Regions from separate parts of the Paraclostridium tenue genome, predicted to be linked through region 2. Evidence: a T-box and tRNA genes for the amino acid it is inferred to sense, from the RefSeq annotation. Region 2 holds a T-box; the other holds one or more tRNA genes.

Region 1 (7,986 bases), on a different contig from region 2:
ATAAGTGCTAGGTCTTTAGGATCTATCAATGTACATGTTTTAATGGAAAAGCTAGGTGGCGGTGGCCATATTGATATAGCAGGAGCTCAACTTGAAAATGTGTCCTTAGAAGAAGGTTATAAGATGGTATCAGATATCATAAAACAGTATCTAGAGGAGGAAGAAGAGTAATGAAAGTTATATTATTAAAAGACATAAAAGGAACAGGAAAAAAAGGAGATGTAAAAGAAGTTAGTGATGGATATGCTAGAAACTTTTTATTTCCTAAAAAATTAGCTGTTCAAGCAGGTAATACAGAGTTAAAAGAATTAAAAGAAAAACAAACATCTCAAAAAATAAAAGAACAAAAAGAATATGAAGCAGCAGTTGAATTAGGAAAGAAAATGGAAGAGATGAATGTAACTATATACTCTAAAGCAGGAGATGCTGGAAGATTATTTGGTTCAATAACTTCTAAAGATATAGCTGCTCAAATAAAGAAAGAACATGGAATCGAAGTAGATAAAAGAAAAGTTATGTTAGATGAGCCTATAAGAACTTTAGGATCAAGATTTGTTGAAATAAAAATACATCAAAAAGTTGTTACTAAAATGAGAGTAGATGTAAAAGAAAAACAATAAGAAGACACTAGAGGTGAGATAAATGGAGGATATAGGTAGAATTCCTCCACATAGTGTGGAGTCTGAGCAGTCTATATTAGGGTCTATACTATTAGATAAAGAGGCAATAATTACTGTTACAGAAACTATTCAGCCGGAAGATTTTTATAAAGAAGCACACAAGATAATCTATGAGTGCATGATGAAGTTAAATAATAAAAATGAACCTATAGACTTAATAACTCTTACAGAGGAATTAAGAAAACAAGGTCATTTAGAAGATGTAGGAGGAATAAGCTATATAACTAGTTTATCAACAATAGTACCTACAACTTCAAATGTAAAATATTATTCAGATATAGTAAAAGAAAAATCAGTTTTAAGAAAACTAATAAAAGTATCTAATGATATACTAAATTTAGGATATGATAGTTCTACAAAAGTAGAAGATATTTTAGAAAAAGCAGAAAAACAAATATTTGATATATCTCAAGAAAAATCTAGTGAAGATTTTCAGTCTATAAATTCAGTACTTATGGATACCTATGATATGATAGAAAGATTATATACTAATAAAGAAGAAATAACAGGTATAACAAGTGGATTTGAAGATCTAAACAAAAAGATTAATGGATTACAAAGAACAGACTTAATACTTATAGCAGCTCGTCCTGCCATGGGTAAGACTGCATTTTCACTAAATTTAGTTCAAAATGCAGCTCTTAAGGGCAATGCATCTGTAGCAGTATTTAGTTTAGAGATGTCAAAAGAACAATTAGTTCAACGTATGCTATCTGCACAATCTCATGTAGAGTTAAAAAAGATAAAAAATGGTAATTTAGATGAAAATGATTGGCCTAGAATAATAGATGCTATGTCAGTTTTATCTAATGCTAACATATATATAGATGATACTCCTGGTATAAAAATCAGTGAACTAAGATCAAAATGTAGAAAGCTAAAGATTGAAAAAGGTTTAGATTTAATACTTATAGATTACCTTCAACTTATGGAGGGTGATAATAATAATGAAAGTAGACAACAAGAAATATCTAAAATCTCAAGATCTTTAAAGATAATAGCTAAAGAACTTAACTGTCCTGTAGTAGCATTATCACAATTATCACGTGCACCAGAACAAAGATCAGATCACAGGCCTATGTTATCCGACTTAAGAGAATCTGGAGCTATAGAGCAAGATGCTGATATAGTAATGTTTTTATATAGAGATGAATATTATCATCCAGATTCAGAAAGAAAAAATATAGGTGAAGTTATTATAGCCAAAAACAGACATGGTGAAACTGGATCTGTTGAATTAGTATGGTTAGGTGAAATTCAAAAATTTGCAAACAAAGCTAGAGAAATGTAATAAGAATATCCACATGTTGATAATTTTATAAAATATATCACTTGTGGATATTTTTAAATTTATCAACAATTATACTTAGAAAAGGTTATCCACATTTTCCACAGTACAATTGTTGATAAATGTGGATAAAAAAAGCAAGCGATTTAGCTTGCTTTCTTATTAATTAGTATAAATTATTTTAACGGGGGAGAAAAAATGATAAATATAATATATATATATCCAAATACAGACTTTATAAACGGTGAAATTAATATATGTAGAATTATTGATGAAAAAATTAAGGAAACTTTGGTTATCTATGGAATAAAAAATAATAAAAATTTAAAAATATACATTACAAACACCATGACAGGAGATAATAAATTAATAAAGGAAATTGATAATTTAAATGAATTTAAAGAAAGTATATTGTCTAATGAAATTAAAATAAAAAGCCTAAAAGATTTAGTAGGAATAGAAAAATACATACTAAATAAAATAGGTCAATAAAAAAGGTTTTGAAAATAAAGCGAATGTTTGGTAAAATAAAAAAGTAAGTGTTCGAATAAAAAAATAGAGGTGAGTTAATATGAAGACTGTTGCTATAGTAGGCTCTCAATGGGGAGACGAAGGTAAAGGTAAAGTTATAGACTATTTAGCTACACAAGCTGATGTAGTAGTAAGAGGACAAGGTGGAAACAACGCAGGGCATACATTAGTTGTTGATGGAAAAAAATATGCACTACACCTAATACCATCAGGGGTTTTAAATCCTGAAACTATAAACGTAATAGGTAACGGAATAGTATTTGATCCAAAAGGATTTTTAGAAGAGTTAGCTAAACTTAATGCAGATAATATAAATACTAAAAATATAAAAATAAGTGATAGAGCACATGTTATATTCCCATATCACAAAGAATTAGATGCTTTAGCTGAAGAAGCTAGAGGAGATAACAAAATAGGTACTACTAAAAAAGGTATAGGACCTTGTTATATGGATAAAACAGAGAGATCTGGAATAAGAATATGTGACTTAATGGATAAAGATATATTTGCTAAGAAATTAAAAGCTCAAATAGAAGATAAAAATAAATTAGTTAAAAATGTATATGGAGCTGAAGGTTTTGACTTTGATGCTATATACAATGAGTACTTAGGGTATGCAGAGCAAATAAGACCTTTCGTAGATGATACTTCAGTTATAGTATATGATGCTATAAAAGCTGGAAAGAAAGTATTATTTGAAGGAGCTCAAGGTACATTACTAGATTTAGATTTAGGTACGTACCCATATGTAACATCATCTCACCCAACATCAGGAGGATTCTCTATAGGAGCAGGTGTTGGACCTAACATGATAAAAGATGTTGTAGGTATAGTTAAATCATATACAACTAGAGTTGGAGAAGGACCATTTGTTACAGAGTTAAATGATGAAACAGGTGATAGAATAAGAACTCAAGGAAGAGAGTTTGGAACAACTACTGGTAGAGCTAGAAGATGTGGATGGTTTGACGCTGTAATAGTTAGATATGCTGCTAGAGTAAACGGATTAACTAGTATATCTTTAATGTTATTAGACGTTTTAACTGGATTTGATACAGTTAAAATATGTACATCTTACAAAATGGGAGATAAAATATTAAAAGAATTCCCAGCTTCATTAGAAGACTTAGCTAAGTGTGAGCCTATATATGAAGAATTAGAAGGATGGTCAGAAGATTTAACAGGTATGGAAACTTATGAAGAACTTCCTGAAAATGCTAAGAAATATATAGCTAAGATAGAAGAATTAGTTGGAGTTAGTGTTGATATGGTTTCTGTTGGACCAAACAGAGCTCAAACTATAATAAGAAAGAATATATTCTAATTTAAAATATAAAAAATAGTTAATGCTTAGCATTAACTATTTTTTTATTAGTTTATGTATATAAAATTTTTAATATTTTTTTGAAATGTTACTTATATTATATATAAAAAAGTAATAGAAATTTCTAGGTTGAAAATAAAAATAAAATAAAAACTAATAATATTTTTTATTAATTTAACAAAAAATGCATAGAGAAAATGAGATTAAACCATTGAAAAATAGGGTATTTATATAATTTGGTTAAAAAAATAAAAAAAATTTTAAAAAAGTGTTGACGAAAGTTAATAAAGCTAATATAATAATATTTGTTGATACGGCGAACGAAAAAAGTCGAAACAACATCTCAGCAAAGATGATCCATTAGCTCAGTCGGTAGAGCACCTGACTTTTAATCAGGGTGTCCCGCGTTCGAGTCGCGGATGGATCACCATTTTTTATGGCTCATTGGTCAAGCGGTCAAGACACCGCCCTTTCACGGCGGTAACAGGGGTTCGATTCCCCTATGAGTCACCAATAATGTGGGATTATAGCTCAGCTGGGAGAGCACCTGCCTTACAAGCAGGGGGTCACAGGTTCGAGCCCTGTTAATCCCACCAATAATGCGGCCTGGTAGTTCAGCTGGTTAGAATGCCAGCCTGTCACGCTGGAGGTCGAGGGTTCGAGTCCCTTCCAGGTCGCCAAATTTTATATATGCTAGTGTGGCTCAACGGTAGAGCAGCTGACTTGTAATCAGCAGGTTGTAGGTTCGATTCCTATCACTAGCTCCATAAAAAGATGATCCATTAGCTCAGTCGGTAGAGCACCTGACTTTTAATCAGGGTGTCCCGCGTTCGAGTCGCGGATGGATCACCATTTTTTTATGTTAAAATTAAATAAGGCCCATTGGTCAAGCGGTCAAGACACCGCCCTTTCACGGCGGTAACAGGGGTTCGATTCCCCTATGGGTCACCAGCATTTGGGATTATAGCTCAGCTGGGAGAGCACCTGCCTTACAAGCAGGGGGTCACAGGTTCGAGCCCTGTTAATCCCACCAGTAAAACTCTTAGATTTTATCTAAGAGTTTTTTTATTTGTTAGGAAATTTAGTTAACTTAAAATATTGGTAAAACTTGTGTATAATAAGGATATAAATATATATGGAAAATAGGGGAGAATATGATACAAATAGTTTTATGTGAAGATCAAATTCAACATCAAAAAACAATAGAAAAGTTTCTTCAAAAAATCTTAGGGGAAAATAACACTGAGTATAATTTAAGAATCTACAAAAGCGGAGAAGAACTATTAAATGACTATCCCAAAAATGTAGATATATTTATACTTGATATTCAAATGGAAAAAATAAATGGAATGGATGTTGCTAGAAAGATAAGAGAAATAGATAAGAACAAACCTGAAATAATTTTTACAACATCACTTGTTGAATATATACAAGAGGGGTATGAAGTAAGAGCTTATAGATATTTATTAAAGCCTATAAAATATGAAAATTTAAAAAAACACATTTTAAGTTGCATAGATGAAGTTATAAATAAAAAGGATAAATTTATATTAATTGAAAATAAAAATGAAACTTACAAAATAAAAATAGAAGAAATAACATATATTGAAATTCAAAGAAAAGATATGAGTATACATACAGAAAGTAAAATATATAAAACGAAAATGACTATGGATAAAATAGAAAAAGAGTTAAAAAATTATAATTTTTATAGATGTCATAAAAGTTTTTTAGTGAACATAGATTATGTAGAAAATATAAAACAATATGTAGCTATACTTGATAATAAAGAAGAAGTACTGGTAAGTAGACATAGATTCAAAGATTTTAAACATAAATTTTTAAGTTCCTTAGGAGAAAAATTATGTTAGAAACTGAATTAATGTCAAGGTTAGTTATAGGAATATCAATATTTGTTGAATATTTTATTTTTATAAAAATATTAGATTCTCTAGAAAAAAGGAAATATGAAAAAAAATACTTAGATATTATATTTTTGCTAATTGGAATTTTAGATTCTATAATTCTATTTAATAGATCAACTCAGTATTATGATTTTATAAATAATTTAAAATGGATAGCATTTATTTTATTTACAAAGTTAAATTACAAATTGAGTAATTTTAAAGTATTATCATATTATATGATTTATACTATGGCATATTATATAACTTGGGAATTTGTATTTTCGATAGTTTTTTTTCTTGTAACAGGACAATCCATGCATGCAAGTAGTACATCAGAAAATAATTTTAATATTATATCGATTATAGAAAGTACGATTATAATTATTATAAATATAAGTTATATATATAATAAAAATATTAAAAAATATTGATAAGGAAAAAATAAATATAATGCTTATAATAGGATGTGTATTAAGTAATTTTATTATAGCATTTGTGAATAGTTTACCTAGATTTATATATAATATTAGGATTGATTATTATAATGAACTTACTGCATTTAATATAAATATAACTCCTAGATTGTCTTTTATAAATGGCATTTTACTTTTAATGATAGTTTTAAAAACTATTAAAGATATTAAAGAAAAAAGTGAAGAAAATTTATTAAAAGAAAAAGTAGATATGCAATATAATTACTATTTAAATTTACAAGAAACTCAAAATAAGGTAAAAAGACTTTATCATGATATGAGTAACCATATGATGTGCATTAAGAGTATGAGTTCTGAGAAAGAAGATGTAAATAAATATATAGATGAAGTTAGTAAAGAATTAAATGGAATTAAAGAAATATATAATACAGGGAATATGATATTAGATATTGTATTAAATGAAAAACAAGTTGATTGTAATGAAAATAATATAAATTTATTTTGTGATATTAATTTTTCAAAGTGTAATTTTATAGAAATGATAGATGTATGTAGCATATTTTCAAATATACTAGACAATGCTATAGAAGCTTGTAATAAGATAAAAAATGATGAAAAATATATAAAAATAAGAGGAACTTTTGTAAAATCATATTATGTTATAAGATGTGAAAATTCTAAAGTAAATAAAGTAAAAATAAAAAATAATAGAATAATAAGTAGTAAAAAGGATAAATTTATTCATGGAATAGGTTTAAAAAGTGTTAAATCATCATTGAAAAAGTATGATGGAGAATTAGAAATAGAGGATTTCGAAGATAAATTTTTGGTACAAATTTATATACCGATAGATAAAAACATGACAGTTGGGATTTAAAAAATACCAGTTGTACTATATATATTGAAGCAAAAAAAACAAGGTGTTATCTTTAAAACATAAAAGATAACACTTTATTTTTTACAAAAAATCATTAAAAGTGTTATATAAAGGGTGTAATTATAAAAGGGAGGTTATATTTTGAAGATTAGTTTAAAATTAGCGATTGCTTATATGAAAGAACAAAAGGGAAGAACTATTGCACTAATAACAAGTATAGCATTAGCAGTAATATTAGTACTTACGTTAAATGTCATACCAGAAACAAAAAGTAAACTAGAAATAGAACAAGCATATAAAAACTTTAGTGACTATCATGTTGAGTACAATGGATTAAAAAGTGATATAGTGAATAAATTAAAAAAAGATAAAGAAGTAACTGAAATTAATGATATTTTAGGATTGGGCGAAATCGTAGGTAAAAATGGAATATTATTACAGTTAAATTCATATAGTAAAAATTTTTTAGATTCTTATGGATATAAATTAATAAAAGGAACTGAGCCTAAGAATGCAAATGAAATAGTTTTAGAAGAGAAAGCATTAAAAGAAATGAATTTGAAGGATGATTTAAATCAAGAAATTGACTTTAAAATTGTAAAATATTATGTAGATAAAAATAATGAAAATCAAATATTCAGCAAGGATAAAAAATTTAAATTAGTGGGTATAGTAAAAAAACCAGAGGGATATTATACAAATTCAGATGGGCACACAAACGAAAATGAATATTATGTAGTAAAGGGTTTTACAAAAGATAACCTTAATGAAGAAATTTTACCAAATAACTTAGTCACTCATAATGGTACTTTGTATCTAAATACATCTAAACCTGATATTGGAAAGTCCTATGAAATGATAAACAAATATGGTTTATCTGAATCGAATTTCATGATAAATGCATCATTAACACAAGCTTTAAGTAATTATGAGATGTCAAAAGAA
Region 2 (7,986 bases):
TACAAAAAAATGATATAAAAGCTACTTTTTTTATGATAGATAAAAATATGAATAGATATTCTAATGAATTAAAAAGAATAGACAGTGATGGACATTCTTTAGGATTTCATAGCGTAAGTCATGACATAAATGTTTTATACAAGACACCAAAAACTACGGTATCTGAGTTTGATAAGTGCAATAATAGTCTAGAAGAAATAACAAATGAAACATCGAAGTTAATACGATTACCATATGGAAGTAAGCCTTATGCACCAAAAGAATCTTATGATGCACTAGTAGAAGCTGGATATAAAATATGGGATTGGAATTTAGATACACAAGATTGGAGAGCTACAGATAAAGAGATAATAAAAAATGTAAATACATATTTAGGACAACATAAAGAAGTAGTTCTACTTATGCATGAAAAAGAACAAAGTGTTAAAGCGCTTCAAGGTATGATAAATATATTAAAAGAAAATGGATATACAATACTTCCAATAGAAGAACAAGATAATCCTAAAAATTTCTGGAAACAAAACTTAACTAATTGAATATAATGTTTATAAATATTGACAATAATAATAGGGATTATATATAATTAAAAGATAAACAAAATAATTTAAAAACTAAGAAAAAGAGGAGTATGCAAACTCAACTTACAGAGAGGAAAGTTCATCGGCTGAAAAACTTTCTAAGAAATGAATTGCAGAAGGTAGCTTTGGAGTTTCTAGGCTGAAATAGTAGTAGGTTTAGACGGTGAAAATCGTTAAATTTATTAAGTGTTATATAAATTTTAAATAAAAATTTATATAAAATTAAGGTGGTAACGCGAGCTTTTCGTCCTTAAATGGATGTAAAAGCTCTTTTTTAATTTATAGAAAAATTTCAAAAAATATAAAAATAATAGGAGGAATCTATATGGAAAATACTAATTTACCAAAAACGTATAATCCGAAAGACTTTGAATCAAGATTATATTCAAAGTGGGTAGAAGAAGGATTATTTAAATCTAAGCCAAACCCAAATAAAAAGCCATTTACAATAATGCTTCCCCCACCAAATATAACAGGACAATTACACATGGGGCATGCTCTTGACCATACTTTACAAGATATACTTATAAGATGGAAGAGAATGGACGGTTATGAAGCTTTATGGCAACCAGGAACAGACCATGCATCTATAGCAACAGAAGTTAAAGTTGTTGAAAGAATAAAGGAACAAGAAGGAAAAACTAAGTACGAGTTAGGAAGAGAAGAGTTCTTAAAAAGAGCTATGGACTGGAGAAATGAATTTGGTAGAAAAATAGTTGACCAAATGAAACAGTTAGGAGATTCTTGTGACTGGGATAGAGAAAGATTCACAATGGATAAAGGATGTAACGAAGCAGTTACTGAGTTCTTTGTGAAACTATATGAAAAAGGTCAAATATATAGAGGAAACAGAATAATAAACTGGTGTCCAGATTGTAAAACTACATTATCTGATGCTGAAGTTGAGCATGAAGAACATGATGGAAAATTCTATCACATAAAATACCCAATAGCAGGTAGTGATGAATTTTTAGAAATAGCTACAACTAGACCAGAAACAATGCTAGGAGATACAGGTATAGCAGTAAATCCTGAAGATGAAAGATATACTCATTTAGTAGGTAAACATGCAATACTTCCTTTAGTAGGTAGAGAACTTATAATAGTTGCTGATGACTATGTTGATTTAGAGTTCGGAACTGGTGCAGTTAAGATGACTCCAGCTCATGACCCTAATGACTTTGAAGTAGGTCAAAGACATAATCTTGAAAAGATAAATGTTATGAACGAAGACGGAACTATGAATAAGTTAGCTGGTAAATACGAAGGTATGGACAGATATGAGTGTAGAAAACAACTTATAGCTGACTTAGACGAAGCTGGATACTTAATAGCTATAAAAGACCATAATCATAATGTAGGTTCTTGTTATAGATGTAAAACTGTAGTTGAACCAAGATTATCAGATCAATGGTTTGTTAAAATGGATGAATTAGCAAAACCTGCTATAGATATATTAAAGAAACAAGAATTAAAATTTGTACCTGATAAGTTTGATAAAACTTACTTACAATGGTTAGAGAATATAAGAGATTGGTGTATATCAAGACAGTTATGGTGGGGACATCAAATACCAGCTTACTACTGTCAAGAGTGTGGTGAAGTAGTTGTAGCTAAAGAAATGCCTACAGCTTGTCCTAAGTGTGGACATACTTACTTTAAACAAGATGAAGATGTACTAGATACATGGTTTAGTTCTGCATTATGGCCTTTCTCAACATTAGGATGGCCTCATAACACAGAAGAATTAAATTACTATTATCCAACAAGCGTACTTGTAACTGGATACGATATAATATTCTTCTGGGTTGTAAGAATGGCATTTGCAGGAATGTTCTGTATGGGAGAAGCTCCATTTGAACATGTATTAATACATGGACTTGTAAGAGACTCTGAAGGTAGAAAAATGAGTAAATCTCTAGGAAATGGAATAGACCCATTAGAAGTTATAGATCAATACGGAGCTGACGCTTTAAGATTTATGTTAGCTACTGGAAACTCTCCAGGAAATGATATGAGATTCTATATGGAAAGAGTTGAAGCTGCTAGAAACTTTGCAAATAAATTATGGAATGCATCAAGATTTGTATTCATGAATATAGATGAAGAAATAATGAAAGGTGTAACTAGAGAATCAGTAGAAGGTAATATGACTTTAGCTGATAAGTGGATAATATCTAGAGCTAATAATGTTGTTAAGGAAGTTACTGATAACATGGATAAATTTGACTTAGGAATAGCAGCTCAAAAGATATATGACTTTGCTTGGTCAGAGTACTGCGACTGGTATATAGAAATAGTTAAACCAAGATTATATTCAGATGATAAAGCTGCTAAACAAACAGCGCTATATACATTAACTTATGTATTAGAGAAGATATTAAAACTTCTTCATCCATATATGCCATTTATAACAGAGGAGATATACACTCATCTTCCAACTGTAGAAGGAAGTATAGTAGTAGCTGAGTTCCCTCATTATAACGAAGCTGATAATATGGCTAAAGAAGAAGAAATGATGAACTTAACAATGGATGGTATAAGAAACATAAGAAATGTAAGAGCTGAAATGAACGTACCACCATCAAAGAAAGCTAAAGTTATAATAGTTCCAACAGCTGAAAAGAAAGAAGCTATGGAAGCTGGACGTGACTACTTTGTAACATTAGCATCTGCATCTATAGTAGATATAGTTGAAGATGAAACTAACATACCAGAAGATGCAGTAAGTGTTGTTATAGACGGAGTTAAGATATTTATACCACTTGATGAATTAGTTGACTTTACTAAGGAATTAGAAAGATTAAATAAAGAAAAAGCTAAATTAGAAGGTGAAATAAAGAGAGTTAACGGAAAACTTTCTAATCAAGGATTCTTAGCTAAAGCTCCAGAAAGCTTAGTTAATGAAGAAAAAGCTAAAAAAGAAAAATTCGAAGAAATGATGAAGTCAGTTCTTGAAAGAATAGAAAATATAGAAGCTAAAATAAAATAATAAATCTAAAGGAGCTATCTCGTAACAGAGATTAGCTTCTTTTTTTATAAAATAGAAAAATATAAATTTCTTGTATAAGATTATATACATCCATTATAGTTCCTTTATCTTGTTTGATGACATAAAGTAGATAATCTATTATAATGTTTATAGTTTGTATAAAATCATAAAATAGAATATATATGATTAATATAGATATAGTATAAATAAGCATTATGAATTAAAGAAAGGACGATATAAATTGACAATAGCATTACCTCAAAAATTTTTAGAAGATATGAAGGAAATACTTAAAGATGAGTATGATGATTTTATAAAAAGTTATGAAGAACCAAAAACAACAGGATTAAGAGTTAATACCCTAAAAATTAGTAAAGAAGAATTATTAAATTTAAATTTATTTAACTTAACTCAAATTCCTTGGGCTAATGAAGGATTTTACTATGATGAAACTATAGATAGACCGGGAAAAAATCCACTTCACGAAGCAGGAGCATATTACTTACAAGAACCATCAGCTATGAGTGTTGTGCCAAAAGTAGATGTACAAGAAGGAGATAAAGTTCTTGATATGTGTGCTGCTCCAGGTGGTAAATCTACATATATATTATCTAAGTTAAATGATACAGGACTCTTAGTTTCAAATGAAATAAATCCTATAAGAATAAAAGCTCTAGGGGAAAATCTAGAAAGATTTGGAGCTAAAAATTGTATCATAACTAATACTGATTCTAATAACTTAAGAAAAGTATTTACAGGATATTTTGATAAAGTTGTAATTGATGCACCTTGTTCTGGACAAGGTATGTTTAGAAAAGATGAAGTAGCAATAAAAGATTGGTCATATGCAAAAGTATTAGAGTGTCAATCTATACAAAGAGAAATAATAAGAGATGGATACGAAATGCTTAAAAATGGTGGGATATTAGTATATTCAACATGTACATTTGCAAAAGAAGAAAATGAAACTATAATAAATGAATTTATAGAAGAATTTGAAAATGCAAAACTAATAGGAATGGATAGAGTATGGCCTCATAAAGTAAAAGGAGAAGGTCATTTTGTAGCTAAAATACAAAAACTAGAAAACGAAGACTGTAATACTAAAGAATTAAAAACAAAAAGATTAGATAAAGAAATAAAAGATTATAAAGATTTTGAAAAGAAGTTTTTAAATGTAAATATAGGAAATAAATTTGATTTAAGGGGAGAAAACTTATATCTAATTCCAGAAGAATCTCCAGATACAAAAAAATTGAAAGTATTAAGATATGGACTTCACTTAGGAGTATTAAAGAAAAATAGATTTGAACCATCTCATGCACTATCTCATTATCTAAAATTAGAAGATGTAAAGAATGTAGAAGAATTCAAAGTTGATGATAATCAAATTTTAGACTATTTAAGAGGAAATACAATAAATACAGGAAAAAGTAGAGGTTGGGTCTTAGTATCAGTAGAAGGAGTTCCTATTGGATGGGGAAAAGAATCGAATGGAGTATTAAAAAATCATTATCCAAAAGGACTTAGAATAAATTATTAATTAGTGTGTGAAAACAATGTATTTGTAGAGGATTAATTAAGTGTTTTGACGAAATTAAGTATCATATAAATAAAAGTACTTAATTAACGCAGTATGGAGGAATGATATGAACTATAATGAAGCATTAAAATATATACATGAAAGTCATAAGTTTGGAATGAGATTGGGTCTAGACAATATAAAAAAATTATTAGAGCTATTAGGAAATCCTCAAGATAACCTTAAAATAATACATGTAGCTGGAACTAATGGTAAAGGATCAACATGCTCATTCATATCAACGATATTAAAAGAAAGTGGATACAAGGTTGGATTATATACATCTCCATTTTTAGAAACTTTTACAGAAAGAATAAGAGTTAATGGAGAAAATATCCCTGAAAATGAAGTAGCTAAGATAGTGAAAATAATAAAAGAAAAGATAGAAGTTATGGTCAGCGAAGGATATTCGTATCCTACTGAGTTTGAAATAGTAACAGCAATGGCATTTTATTACTATAATCAAGAAAAAGTAGATTTTGTAGCTTTAGAGGTAGGGCTTGGAGGAAGATATGATGCTACTAATGTCATTGATAAACCATTAGTAAGTGTTATAGCATCGATAAGCTTAGACCATACAGGAATTTTAGGAGACACCCTAGGAAAAATAGCTTATGAAAAGGGTGGAATTATAAAAGAAAATTGTACAACTATATCATATACACAAAAGGAAGAGGCAAAATTAGTTATAAAAGATATATGTAGTGAAAAACAATCTAAATATATAGAATGTAATTTTGATGATATAAATATAAAAGAGTCAAATGTTAATTATCAAAAATATGATTGTGTTGTAAATGGAAGAAAGTATGAAAGTCTAGAGATAAAATTAATTGGAGAGCACCAAATAAAAAATTCTGTATTAGCTCTTAATGTTATAGATTATATTAAAGAAAATGAAAATATTAATATATCAGAAGAAAGTATAAGAAAAGGGTTAATTGAAACTAAGTGGCCAGGACGAATAGAGAAAATTAAAGAAAACCCTATGTTTATAATAGATGGAGCTCATAATGAAGAAGGAGCTATGTCTTTAGCAAAATCTATAGATAAATATTTTGAAGGTAAAAATAAAATTTTAGTAATAGGTATGCTTGAAGATAAAGATATAGATTCAGTATTAGAGATATTAATACCTAGATTTAATAAGGTTATAACAACTATACCAGATAATCCAAGAGCAATAGATGCTAATAAACTTAAAGAAAAAATAAATAAATTTAATATAGAAGTAATTTGTAAACCAAATATAAAAGATGCAGTTATTTACGCTTTAGATAATTCTAATGAAGACGATGTAATAATAAGTGCGGGATCTTTATATATGATAGGAACTATTAGAACAATAATTAATAGTATGTAACAAAAAAGAGTTTGAAAATGAATTAATACCTCAATTTCAAACTCTTTTATTATTATTTAGATAATTGCTCGCGTAAAGCCTTGGATAATTGATCAGGACAAGATGTAGATTTACCTCCGCAAGGTATTCCTGCTAATTTTTCAGCTATCTCATCTGCTGGTCTTCCTTCAATTAAATGTTTAAGTCCTATTAAATTACCAGGACATCCACCTACAAAATTAACACTTTTCACGATGTTATTCTCATCAATATCAAATTCTATTTCTTTACAACAAACCCCTGATGGTTTAAAATTTACTTTCATTATAATATCCTCCCAAGTTGTGTTAAATAAATAATATCAAAGAATTACAATGTATTTCAAGAACAAAATTAGTAATAAGACAAGTATTTAAAGCAATATACTATGGTAGTACAACTTATTAGTAAGGAGGTTTTATTTTGAAGCTATATACATCTAATTATTTATCACAAAGCATAAGTGTCATAGATTATAAAACTCTTAGTTTAGATAAAGAAATAAACTTAGGGCCAGATATATATCCTCATCATTTTTGTATAGATAGAGAAAAGGATATAATATATATACCTAGTTCTTTTGATGGAGTATTATATGTTTTTGATATGAAAAGTGATAAGATTATAGATTCTGTATCTATAGGTGGAAATCTTAGTCAAGTATCTCTTTGTGAAAACGAGCTATTTATAGCAAATGAGGATTCTAATAGTATATACGTTTTAAATAAAAATACATTAGAACCTATAGGTGTTATTAGTGTAGATAATATGCCTCATGGGTTTGCGTTTGATGATAAATCAAATAAATTATATGTACCATGTATAGATTCTATACTATGTATAGATATAGTAAAAAAGTGTATAGAAAAAAAGATAAATATAGATTGTAAAGCATGGCATATAAGAATAGATAATAAAAAGGATTTAATATATACTTCCACTTTAGAAGGTAAAATAGTAGTTTTAGATAAGTATGAATTAAATATAGTGGATATTATAGATGACTTATTAATACCTGTTGAAATTTGTATAGACTATGAAAATGAACTTATATATATAGCAGATTTAGGATATAAAGCTATAAGAATTTTAGATTATAATACATATAAGTACGTAAACTGTATAAAAATTGATGGAAATCCACAGGGATTAGAGTTATCTAAAGATAACAAATATCTATTTGTAACAGATACTACTAACAATAGCATAAAAGTATATAAAACCAATGAGAATAAATTAATTGATGAAATTAAGGTAGGAAAAGAGCCTACTACTATTATATTTGTGTAGGCTCTTTTTTACTTGTAATAAGCAAGTCTATTACTTCAGCATACATATAAGATGCGTTCTTTTTCCAATTATCACATATTAGTTTAGCTTGTTTTTCGGAAGACACGTTTAAATTTAAATCTATTAGGTTGGATTGATTTTCAATAACTCTTAGATTTACTAT

Evidence for each region. A T-box is a leader RNA that pairs with one kind of tRNA and senses whether it is charged. The one in region 2 lies ahead of ABFX13_RS09085 (valine--tRNA ligase), so its partner is inferred to be a tRNA-Val.
Region 1: it encodes a tRNA-Val, which carries the amino acid that the T-box ahead of ABFX13_RS09085 (valine--tRNA ligase) is inferred to sense. The anticodon was not compared.

The regions. Positions count from the first base shown of each region.
Region 1 covers NZ_BAAACP010000012.1:31,296-39,281, forward strand. Annotated here, with positions in the region: gene ABFX13_RS10210 (DHH family phosphoesterase) at 1-171, shown strand, start outside; gene rplI (50S ribosomal protein L9) at 171-620, shown strand; gene dnaB (replicative DNA helicase) at 643-1,971, shown strand; gene ABFX13_RS10225 (hypothetical protein) at 2,167-2,460, shown strand; gene ABFX13_RS10230 (adenylosuccinate synthase) at 2,540-3,823, shown strand; tRNA gene ABFX13_RS10235 (tRNA-Lys) at 4,178-4,253, shown strand; tRNA gene ABFX13_RS10240 (tRNA-Glu) at 4,262-4,336, shown strand; tRNA gene ABFX13_RS10245 (tRNA-Val) at 4,344-4,419, shown strand; tRNA gene ABFX13_RS10250 (tRNA-Asp) at 4,427-4,503, shown strand; tRNA gene ABFX13_RS10255 (tRNA-Thr) at 4,516-4,590, shown strand; tRNA gene ABFX13_RS10260 (tRNA-Lys) at 4,600-4,675, shown strand; tRNA gene ABFX13_RS10265 (tRNA-Glu) at 4,700-4,774, shown strand; tRNA gene ABFX13_RS10270 (tRNA-Val) at 4,781-4,856, shown strand; gene ABFX13_RS10275 (LytR/AlgR family response regulator transcription factor) at 4,978-5,694, shown strand; gene ABFX13_RS10280 (hypothetical protein) at 5,688-6,161, shown strand; gene ABFX13_RS10285 (ATP-binding protein) at 6,226-7,041, shown strand; gene ABFX13_RS10290 (ABC transporter permease) at 7,183-7,986, shown strand, end outside.
Region 2 covers NZ_BAAACP010000010.1:21,843-29,828, forward strand. Annotated here, with positions in the region: gene ABFX13_RS09080 (polysaccharide deacetylase family protein) at 1-536, shown strand, start outside; T-box leader at 605-833, shown strand; gene ABFX13_RS09085 (valine--tRNA ligase) at 904-3,570, shown strand; gene ABFX13_RS09090 (RsmF rRNA methyltransferase first C-terminal domain-containing protein) at 3,812-5,113, shown strand; gene ABFX13_RS09095 (bifunctional folylpolyglutamate synthase/dihydrofolate synthase) at 5,220-6,515, shown strand; gene ABFX13_RS09100 (TIGR03905 family TSCPD domain-containing protein) at 6,568-6,819, opposite strand; gene ABFX13_RS09105 (YncE family protein) at 6,957-7,823, shown strand; gene ABFX13_RS09110 (DUF4364 family protein) at 7,810-7,986, opposite strand, start outside.